2 regions of the Cognatiyoonia koreensis genome follow, and region 1 is predicted to be linked to the other one. Evidence: riboswitches for the same ligand, from Rfam matches in the RefSeq annotation. Region 1 holds a riboswitch; the other holds the start of a gene.
What was found. A riboswitch is a leader RNA that binds a small molecule or an ion and turns the genes downstream of it on or off. The one in region 1 is predicted to bind glycine.
Positions count from the first base shown of each region.

Region 2: it holds a riboswitch for glycine, as region 1 does, so the genes downstream of both, gcvT (glycine cleavage system aminomethyltransferase GcvT) here and BMY44_RS13420 (D-amino acid dehydrogenase) in region 1, are expected to answer to the same signal.

Region 1 is NZ_FOIZ01000002.1:344,230-348,486, forward strand. Features, by position in the region: gene BMY44_RS13410 (NfeD family protein) at 1-251, opposite strand, end outside; gene BMY44_RS13415 (SPFH domain-containing protein) at 251-1,144, opposite strand; gene BMY44_RS13420 (D-amino acid dehydrogenase) at 1,187-2,437, opposite strand; glycine riboswitch at 2,548-2,634, opposite strand; gene BMY44_RS13425 (NUDIX domain-containing protein) at 2,712-3,167, opposite strand; gene BMY44_RS13430 (DNA polymerase IV) at 3,203-4,257, shown strand, end outside.
Region 2 is NZ_FOIZ01000001.1:1,481,423-1,485,679, reverse strand. Features, by position in the region: gene BMY44_RS07340 (extracellular solute-binding protein) at 1-1,284, opposite strand, end outside; glycine riboswitch at 1,421-1,506, shown strand; gene gcvT (glycine cleavage system aminomethyltransferase GcvT) at 1,659-2,783, shown strand; gene gcvH (glycine cleavage system protein GcvH) at 2,799-3,158, shown strand; gene gcvP (aminomethyl-transferring glycine dehydrogenase) at 3,169-4,257, shown strand, end outside.

The DNA.
Region 1 (4,257 bases):
TCCCAATGCTTCACCTGGCCTTTGGGCAGGGCAAAGAAATAGCGCATCCCGATATAGGCGATCAGGGACAAGACTGCGAAAATCAGCAGTGTAATCGGCAGTGAAAACGACAGCCCCAGCAACATCAGCGTGCCAAGCACCAGTGCGCCGATAGCAAAGCCAAGCGAAATGAAACCGGGAACAAGGACCTCCAGCGTGGCAAGCGCCAGCGCGGCGGACATCCAGAACCACCATTCAGTCCAAAGCGACATCACGATTTTCCTTTCAGCATATTGAAGGCATTGCCAAAGGCTTCAAGCGCGTTTGCTGGCAACACGATCGTCTGCTTGCCTTCGCCAGCGCCAAGCGCATTCAAGGCTTCGACCTGTTTCAAGGCAACCTGATACTGTGCAGCTTCCAGACCGTTTTCGGCAATCGCAACAGCGACGACCTGCGTGGCGTAGGCTTCGGCGTCCGCAGACACGCGGCGGGCCTTGGCTTCCTGTTCGGCAGAATAAAGATCTGCGTCGGCCTGAAGCTCGACTGCACGTTTCTTGCCCTCGGCCTCGGTCACCAGCGCGCGACGGGCGCGTTCGGCGTTCAACTGCTGCAACATCGCAGAACGGGTCGCGGCATCCAGATTGACGTCCAGAATTTCGGCACGGGTGACTTCGATCCCCCAGTCATCGACCTGTTGGGCCACCTGTTCGCGCACGGCAGCAATCAAACTCGAGCGATTGGCCTGTACCTGATCAAGTTCCATACGACCGATTTCAGAACGAACGATACCTGCCACGGTCGTCGAAATAGCTCCATCGACGTCGCGAATCCGGTACACCGTCTTTTCCGGCTCGATGATGCGGTAAAAGACCGAAGTTTCGACCTGCACCAGCACGTTGTCCGATGTGATCGCATCTTGGGTCATGTTCGGCAACTGACGCTCAAGGATGGACACCTTGTGGCGTACCTTGTCCAGAAACGGGACGATAAAGTTGATTCCCGGCCCAAGCACCGACTTCAACCGGCCAAGCCGTTCCACCACGTATTTTTCCGACTGCGGCACGATGCGGACACCGGCCATGATACAGATAATGATAAAGGCCGCGAGCAACAGATAAACGATGTTCGGGCCGACAAACTCAGCAAAAATAGTCTGTAAATCCATGGGGTGTAATCTCCTGTCCCTTACACCCCATGTAGGTAAAGCTTATGCCTCCTGCAACGCTGGCTTGTGGATCAGGGGGTGGCTGTTGCTTTGAAAACGCGCTGTCATGGTATGGGCAATCGCGTCTGCTGTGGCTGGGCTCAGGGTCCAGCCAAGGTGGCCGTGACCCGTGTTATAGAACACCCGATCCGACTTACCCTGCCCGACACGGGGCATCATGTTTGGCATCATCGGACGCAAACCGGCCCAAGGCACGCAATTTTCTGTCGAAACCTCTGGAAAATGCGTTTCCACCCACTTGATCAGGGGGCGTACACGGCGATCCAGAATATCGCGGTTTTCACCGTTGAATTCGGCCGTGCCCGCTACGCGGAACCGGGACTTGCCAAGGCGCGAACAAACGATCTTGGCCTTGTCGTCCAGCAGCGAAACAGTCGGGGCGGCCGCCTGGCTTTCGGCGTCATCAAGATTGACGGTGATCGAATAGCCCTTCACGGGGTAAATGTTGACGCTGTCCCCCAAAAGCTGGGCGAATTTGCGGCTCGCGACACCGGCAGAAACAACTACCCCGTCATAACGTTCTTCATGGTTACATTCGATGTAAACGCCGTCCTTGCGCACATGCAGGTCGGTGACCGGCGCACCAAGCTTGAAAGTCACGCCTTGCGTTATCAGCCACTTGGCCAGACCCATCGTGAATTTATGGATGTCGCCAGTGCTGTCGCTCTCGGTCCAGAACCCGCCAATGACGTCACCGCGCAGTGTGGGCTCTTTCGCCAGCACTTCGTCAGCAGTCAACTCATGGCGTTCCAGTCCGCCCTGTTCCAGCAAACCGTTCACCATCCGCGCATGCTTTAGATCTTTTTCAGCCATGTAAAAATGCAGGATACCGGCAGGGCTGAAATCGAAATCGACGCCGGACCGGTCTGCCATTTCGGCCAGACCTGCGCGCGCGGCCACGGCCATACCTGCGGTTTTGATCGTATTCGTCTTGTAACGGGGGATGTTGGCAAGAAACTGCGCCATCCAGCTGACCTTGTGCCAGCCGGGGCGCGGATTGACGGACAATGGCGCATCGCCCTGCATCATCCACTTGATACCCTTGATGACAGTCGACCACTGGTTCCAGACTTCGGCGTTCGATGCAGACAACTGCCCGCCATTGGCAAAACTGGTTTCCATTCCGGCATAACGCTGGCGGTCATAAACCGTCACGTCAAAACCGCGCTGCTGTAGGGAATAAGCCGTCGTAACGCCGGTAATTCCGGCACCGAGGATCGCGATATGAGGCATGGTACGTCTCCTGTAACCACTGCCCCCACCGTCTTTGAACCTGAGAGATTCACCCGGTTTCGCGGGCTTGCTCCTTCGGCGGACCAATCAAGGCCTCTCTTCGGCGTTTTATACCCCCACCGGTCCTTTTGCCTGAGAGTGACCGGGGCGGTTGCTCCTTCGGCGCTGACCTTGCCAGACTCTCCCGGCGGACGCGTTTACTGTGGCCAGCCCATATGCCTGCAATTGATTCCGTGCAAATGATTTCTGCGGGCAAAAGCGGTTTATGGCCCGTTCAGATGCCATCCGTTCTGCGCCCCGTCGCCGCGATCCAGTCGCGCAGCCGTTGCGCGTAGGACGGAACGACATGCGGCATGCCCAGAAAGCCCTGCAAGGTTACAAAGGCCCAGCCTTGTCCCTCATGACCAAAAACAACCTGCCGCGCCATGTCTGGCGCAATTTGACCGACAAAGAACCAGACCTGCGCATCCGCCTCGTCGGTGTCGCGCAGATACTCTGCGGCGTAGCGCCGTTTCCAGATCAGTGCATTTTGTGGAACGACCAGTCCGACTTCTTCGCGCACCTCGCGCAAAACCGTCTGTTCAGGTGTTTCGCCGGGTTCGCGCCCGCCGCCTGGGAAATCCCATAGACCGGGATAGGGAATGTCGGGCTTGTCGTCGCGCAGCGTGATCAGCAGGCGATCACCCACGAACAACGCCACTTTTGCCCCGACGAAATCCTGTTCTGTCATTGTTCCCCTGCCTCCGGAGGCGTATCCTGATCCACATGCAAGCCCTTTGCCGCGACTGCCTGACCACCTTTGAAGGCGCTGGACGTTGTCCGCAGTGTCGCAGCCCCCGTGTGACTCGTCACCCCGAATTGTTCGACCTGTCGATCGCGCACATGGATTGCGATGCGTTTTATGCCTCGGTCGAAAAACGCGACAACCCGGAACTGGCGGACAAACCCGTCATCATCGGCGGCGGGCGGCGCGGCGTTGTGTCGACCGCATGCTATGTCGCACGGATCAAAGGCGTGAAATCCGCGATGCCGATGTTTCAGGCGCTAAAGCTTTGCCCCGATGCGGTGGTCGTGCGCCCGCGATTTGACGCATATGTAACAGCGTCCAAGGCGATCCGCGCACTGATGGACGAATTGACACCTGTCGTGGAACCCCTGTCGCTGGACGAGGCGTTCATGGACCTGACTGGCACGGCCCGCCTGCACGGGCATCCGCCAGCCGTCATGCTCGCCCGCCTTGTCAAACGCATGAAAGTCGAAATCGGGCTATCGGGCTCGATCGGACTGAGCCACAACAAGTTTCTGGCCAAAGTCGCATCCGATCTCGACAAACCGCGCGGCTTTTCGATTATCGGCAAGGCCGAAACGACCGAATTCCTGCGGCCCAAGCCGGTGCGCCTGATCTGGGGCATCGGGGCCGTTGCGCAGGAAAACCTCGCCAGCGCTGGCATTCGTACCTTCGACGATCTGCTGCGCTGGGACAGGCGCGACTTGCACGACCGCTTCGGCGGCATGGGAGAGCGGCTCTATGCGCTGGCCCGCGGCGAAGATGGCCGGCGCATTTCATCGCACACACCCGTCAAAGGGTTAAGCAACGAAACAACGTTTCACGAAGATACAAATGATCCCGACATCCTGGACGGGCATCTGTGGCGCATGTCTGAAAAAGTGTCGTCGCGCGCCAAAGCCACGGACAAGGCCGGGCGGGTCGTGACGCTGAAACTGAAGTCATCCAAGTTCAAACTGATTACAAAGCGACAGTCGCTCTACCACCCCACGCAACTGGCCGATGTCATCTATCGCACCGCACGCGGGCTGTT
Region 2 (4,257 bases), on a different contig from region 1:
CCCGTCGTCACTGACGCTCCAGCCGGCGTCATCCAGCAACTGGCCTGCTTTGCGCAACGCGGCGCGATCTCGCGGCGCTTCGCTTCCTGCGTAGGGAATATAGGCAGGTTCTGTAAAAATTTCCGGCGAAAGCTGGTCGCGGAACTCTTCAAGCAGCGCGAGTTCCGCGCCCTCGGGCACTCCGATGGCCTCCATGTCAGTATTCTCAAAAAAGCTATCGGTGCGCTTGTAGGCGTCATAGAACAGCGTTGCGTTCGTCCATTCGAAGTTGAACGCATATTCCAGCGCTTGCCGAACGCGAACATCCTGAAGAACAGGATTACGCAAGTTGAACCAGATGCCTTGCGCGTTGGCAGGACGACCGTCAGGTATTAGGATTTTCTGCACATCCCCGCGCACAGCTGCTGGGAAATCATAGCTGTTCGCCCAGTTCGCCGCGCGATTTTCCGTGCGGAAAAGGTATTCCCCGGCGGCAAAGGCTTCCAGTCCGACAGTGTCATCAGCAAAATACTCATAGGCAAAGCAATCAAAGTTGTTGCGGCCTGCATTCACAGGAAGATCGGCGGCCCAATACTCATCATTCCGACAGAATTTGATACTGCGCGGCGCGTCGACGTTGTCGATGATATAGGGTCCGGACCCCACAGGAATTGTCATCCAAGACTCGCCAAATGGCGTTCCCTCGTAGAAATGTTCTGGCAGGATGGACAGGCCGGCAAGATCGCCAAGAAACCCGCGTCCAGCGCCCGGTGCAAGATCGAACCGCACGCGATGTGGTGTCTCGGCCGTGACGTCTGTCAGATCGCTTAGCAGATTGCGATAGTAGGGATGACCTTCGGACTTGAGCGCATTGACAGTGAAAACCACGTCATCAGCGGTCAACGGCTCGCCATCATGGAATTGCGCTTCGGGCCGCATGTTGAAGACGACATAGGAGTAATCATCCGGATACTCGATGGTTTCGGCAATCAACCCATACATCGCGTCAGGTTCGTCATTGGCCCGCACCATCAGACTATCGTACATGTGGACGCCGACTTCGGGTGCGTAGTCTCCTTTGACGATAAACGCATTTAGGCTGTTAAACGTCGGAATACCGAACAGCTGTCGCTGGCTCATCGTGCCGCCTTTTGGCGCATCCGGGTTGGCATAGTCGAAATGCCTGAAATCCGGCCCGTATTTCAAATCCCCGAATGCAGAATAACCGTGACTGATCGTGACATCCGCAGCAGCCGGAGCAGCGGCGAAAATGATGGCGAACAGGGGATAAAAACGGGATTTCATGCAAAGCCTCCAAAGCTTGAGTCAATGCAAGTCACAACCAGCAGCAGTGAACTGTCAAGTCACCTCTATGACAGAGGGACGGACCGGTGATCCAGATATTCATTTTGACAGGCTCGGGAACGCGATGTAGCGTCTTCCTACACTTTTGGGAGAACCGGTAGTCCCGGTGCCGAAGGAGCAACCGCCTCGGAAACTCTCAGGCCAAAGGACCAAAGGTGTATAAGACTCTGGAGAGAACCGCAAAGCGGTCGCCGAAGGGATAATGATCTCAGGCAAATGGACAGAGGGGGCACTGAAGCGCAGGTCATTACCTGTGCAGGATCAGTGCTGACGGATTTCCAGAATCACGCCAGCAAGAGATTGGCAAAGGCGTGATGACAGACCTGAAAAAGACTCCCCTCCATGCACTTCACACAGAATCTGGCGCGAAAATGGTGCCTTTTGCAGGGTATGACATGCCGGTGCAATACGGCATGGGCGTTCTGAAGGAACACTTGCATACCCGCGAAAAGGCTGGGCTTTTCGATGTCAGTCACATGGGGCAGGTGATCGTCAAAGGGGCGAGCTATAAAGCCGCCGCTGCTGCCTTGGAAACCCTGATCCCCGTTGACATCATCGGACTGAAACCTGACCGACAACGCTACGGGTATTTCACGAATGCGACTGGCGGGATCGACGACGACTTGATGCTGGCCAACCGGGGCGATCATGTTTTCCTTGTGGTTAATGCGGCCTGCAAAGCGAGCGACATCGCCCGGATGAAAAAGGCACTCGAACCTGACGTCACCGTGACAGAACTGACAGACCGCGCACTGCTTGCATTGCAAGGGCCGGCAGCCGAGACCGTGCTGTCAGCATTAGATCCAAGCGCTGCCAACATGCAATTTATGGACGTAAGTACACTCGACATCGCCGGTACCGAGGTCTGGGCGTCACGCTCGGGCTATACCGGAGAGGACGGATACGAACTCTCAATTCCTGCGACAGCAGCAATGGGCATTGCAAGAACACTGCTCGACCATCCGGACGTGGCCCCCATCGGCCTTGGCGCGCGAGATTCCTTGCGGCTAGAAGCCGGCTTGTGCCTTTACGGCCATGACATCGACGAAACCACAACACCCGTCGAAGCGGCGCTGACATGGGCAATCCAGAAAGTGCGCAGGCAGGGTGGTGCACGCGCCGCTGGCTTTCCCGGGGCCGAAAGAATCTTGTCACAAATTGAAAGCAACTCATCGCGCAAACGTGTCGGTCTCCTCCCAGACGGACGCGCGCCAATGCGCGAAGGTGTCCAGCTTTTCGCCGAAGAAAACGCAAGCGTCCCCATCGGAACAATTACATCTGGCGGTTTCGGACCGACCGTAAACCGCCCCATCGCGATGGGCTATGTCACGACGGCGCTTGCAAAACCCGGCACGACGGTCTGGGGCGAATTGCGCGGTAAGCGCCAGTCGCTAACCGTGACGTCACTGCCATTCACACCAGCCAACTTCAAACGCTAGAAGGAAGACGACCCTATGAAATATACTGAAGAACACGAATGGTTGCGCGCTGATGGCGACGTTTATGTCGTTGGCATTACCGAGCACGCAACAACGCAATTGGGCGATCTTGTCTTTGTCGAACTTCCAGAGGTCGGCGCGACCGTGACCAAGGACGACGAAATCGTCGTCATCGAAAGTGTTAAGGCTGCGTCTGATATCCTAGCCCCCGTCGATGGTGAAATCACTGAAGTGAACACAAGCCTTGTCGATGACCCAAGCCTCGCAAACACGGACGCACTGGGCGACGGTTGGTTTTTCAAGATCAAACCATCCGATCCGTCCCAGCTTGACGATCTGATGGACGAAGCCGCCTACAACAAGATGATCGGCTAGGAGCAGTAGAATGACCTTCACCCCGACCGACTATCTGCCATACGATTTCGCAAACCGCCGCCATATCGGTCCGTCACCAGCGGAAATGAAAGACATGCTGGAAGTCGTCGGGGCGAAAGATCTGGACGATCTGATCGCGGATACGATCCCTGCTAACATCCGGCAAAAGACGCCGCTCGATTTCGGCAAGGCAAAGTCCGAAAGCGAATTGCTTTACCACATGCGGGTCACGGCTTCCAAGAACAAGGTGCTGACCTCGCTGATCGGGCAGGGTTATCACGGGACAGTCACGCCACCGGCGATCCAACGCAACATTCTTGAAAATCCCGCTTGGTATACGGCCTATACGCCCTATCAGCCAGAGATCAGCCAAGGCCGCCTCGAGGCTTTGCTGAACTTCCAGACAATGGTTTCCGACCTCACCGGCCTCGATGTGGCCAATGCATCGCTGCTGGACGAGGCCACGGCCTGTGCAGAGGCCATGACCATGGCGCAACGGATCAGTAAGGCAAAGGTCAAAGGGTTCTTCATCGACAAGAACTGCCATCCGCAAAACATCGCGGTGATGCAGACGCGGGCCAAACCGCTGGGGATCGACATCATCATCGGTGACCCCGACGATCTGGATGCAACTGCTGTCTTCGGGGCAATCTTCCAGTACCCCGGCACATACGGCCATTTGCGCGATTTCAGCGATCCGATCTCGAAACTGCATGCAGAAAACGCAATCGGCATCATTTCGGCTGACCCGTTGTCACTGACGCTCCTGAAAGAACCCGGTGCCATGGGTGCAGACATCGCCGTCGGCTCGACCCAGCGCTTTGGCGTGCCCGTCGGATATGGCGGCCCGCATGCAGCCTACATGGCAACGAAAGCGGGATATGCCCGCAGTATGCCCGGCCGGATTGTCGGCGTGTCAATCGACAGCCACGGTAATCGCGCCTATCGCCTGTCGCTGCAAACGCGCGAGCAACACATCCGGCGCGAAAAGGCGACCTCCAACGTCTGCACGGCCCAAGCATTGCTGGCCGTCATGGCAGGCTTCTACGCCGTTTTCCACGGCCCGCGTGGCCTGAAAGCGATCGCCCAGCGGATTCAT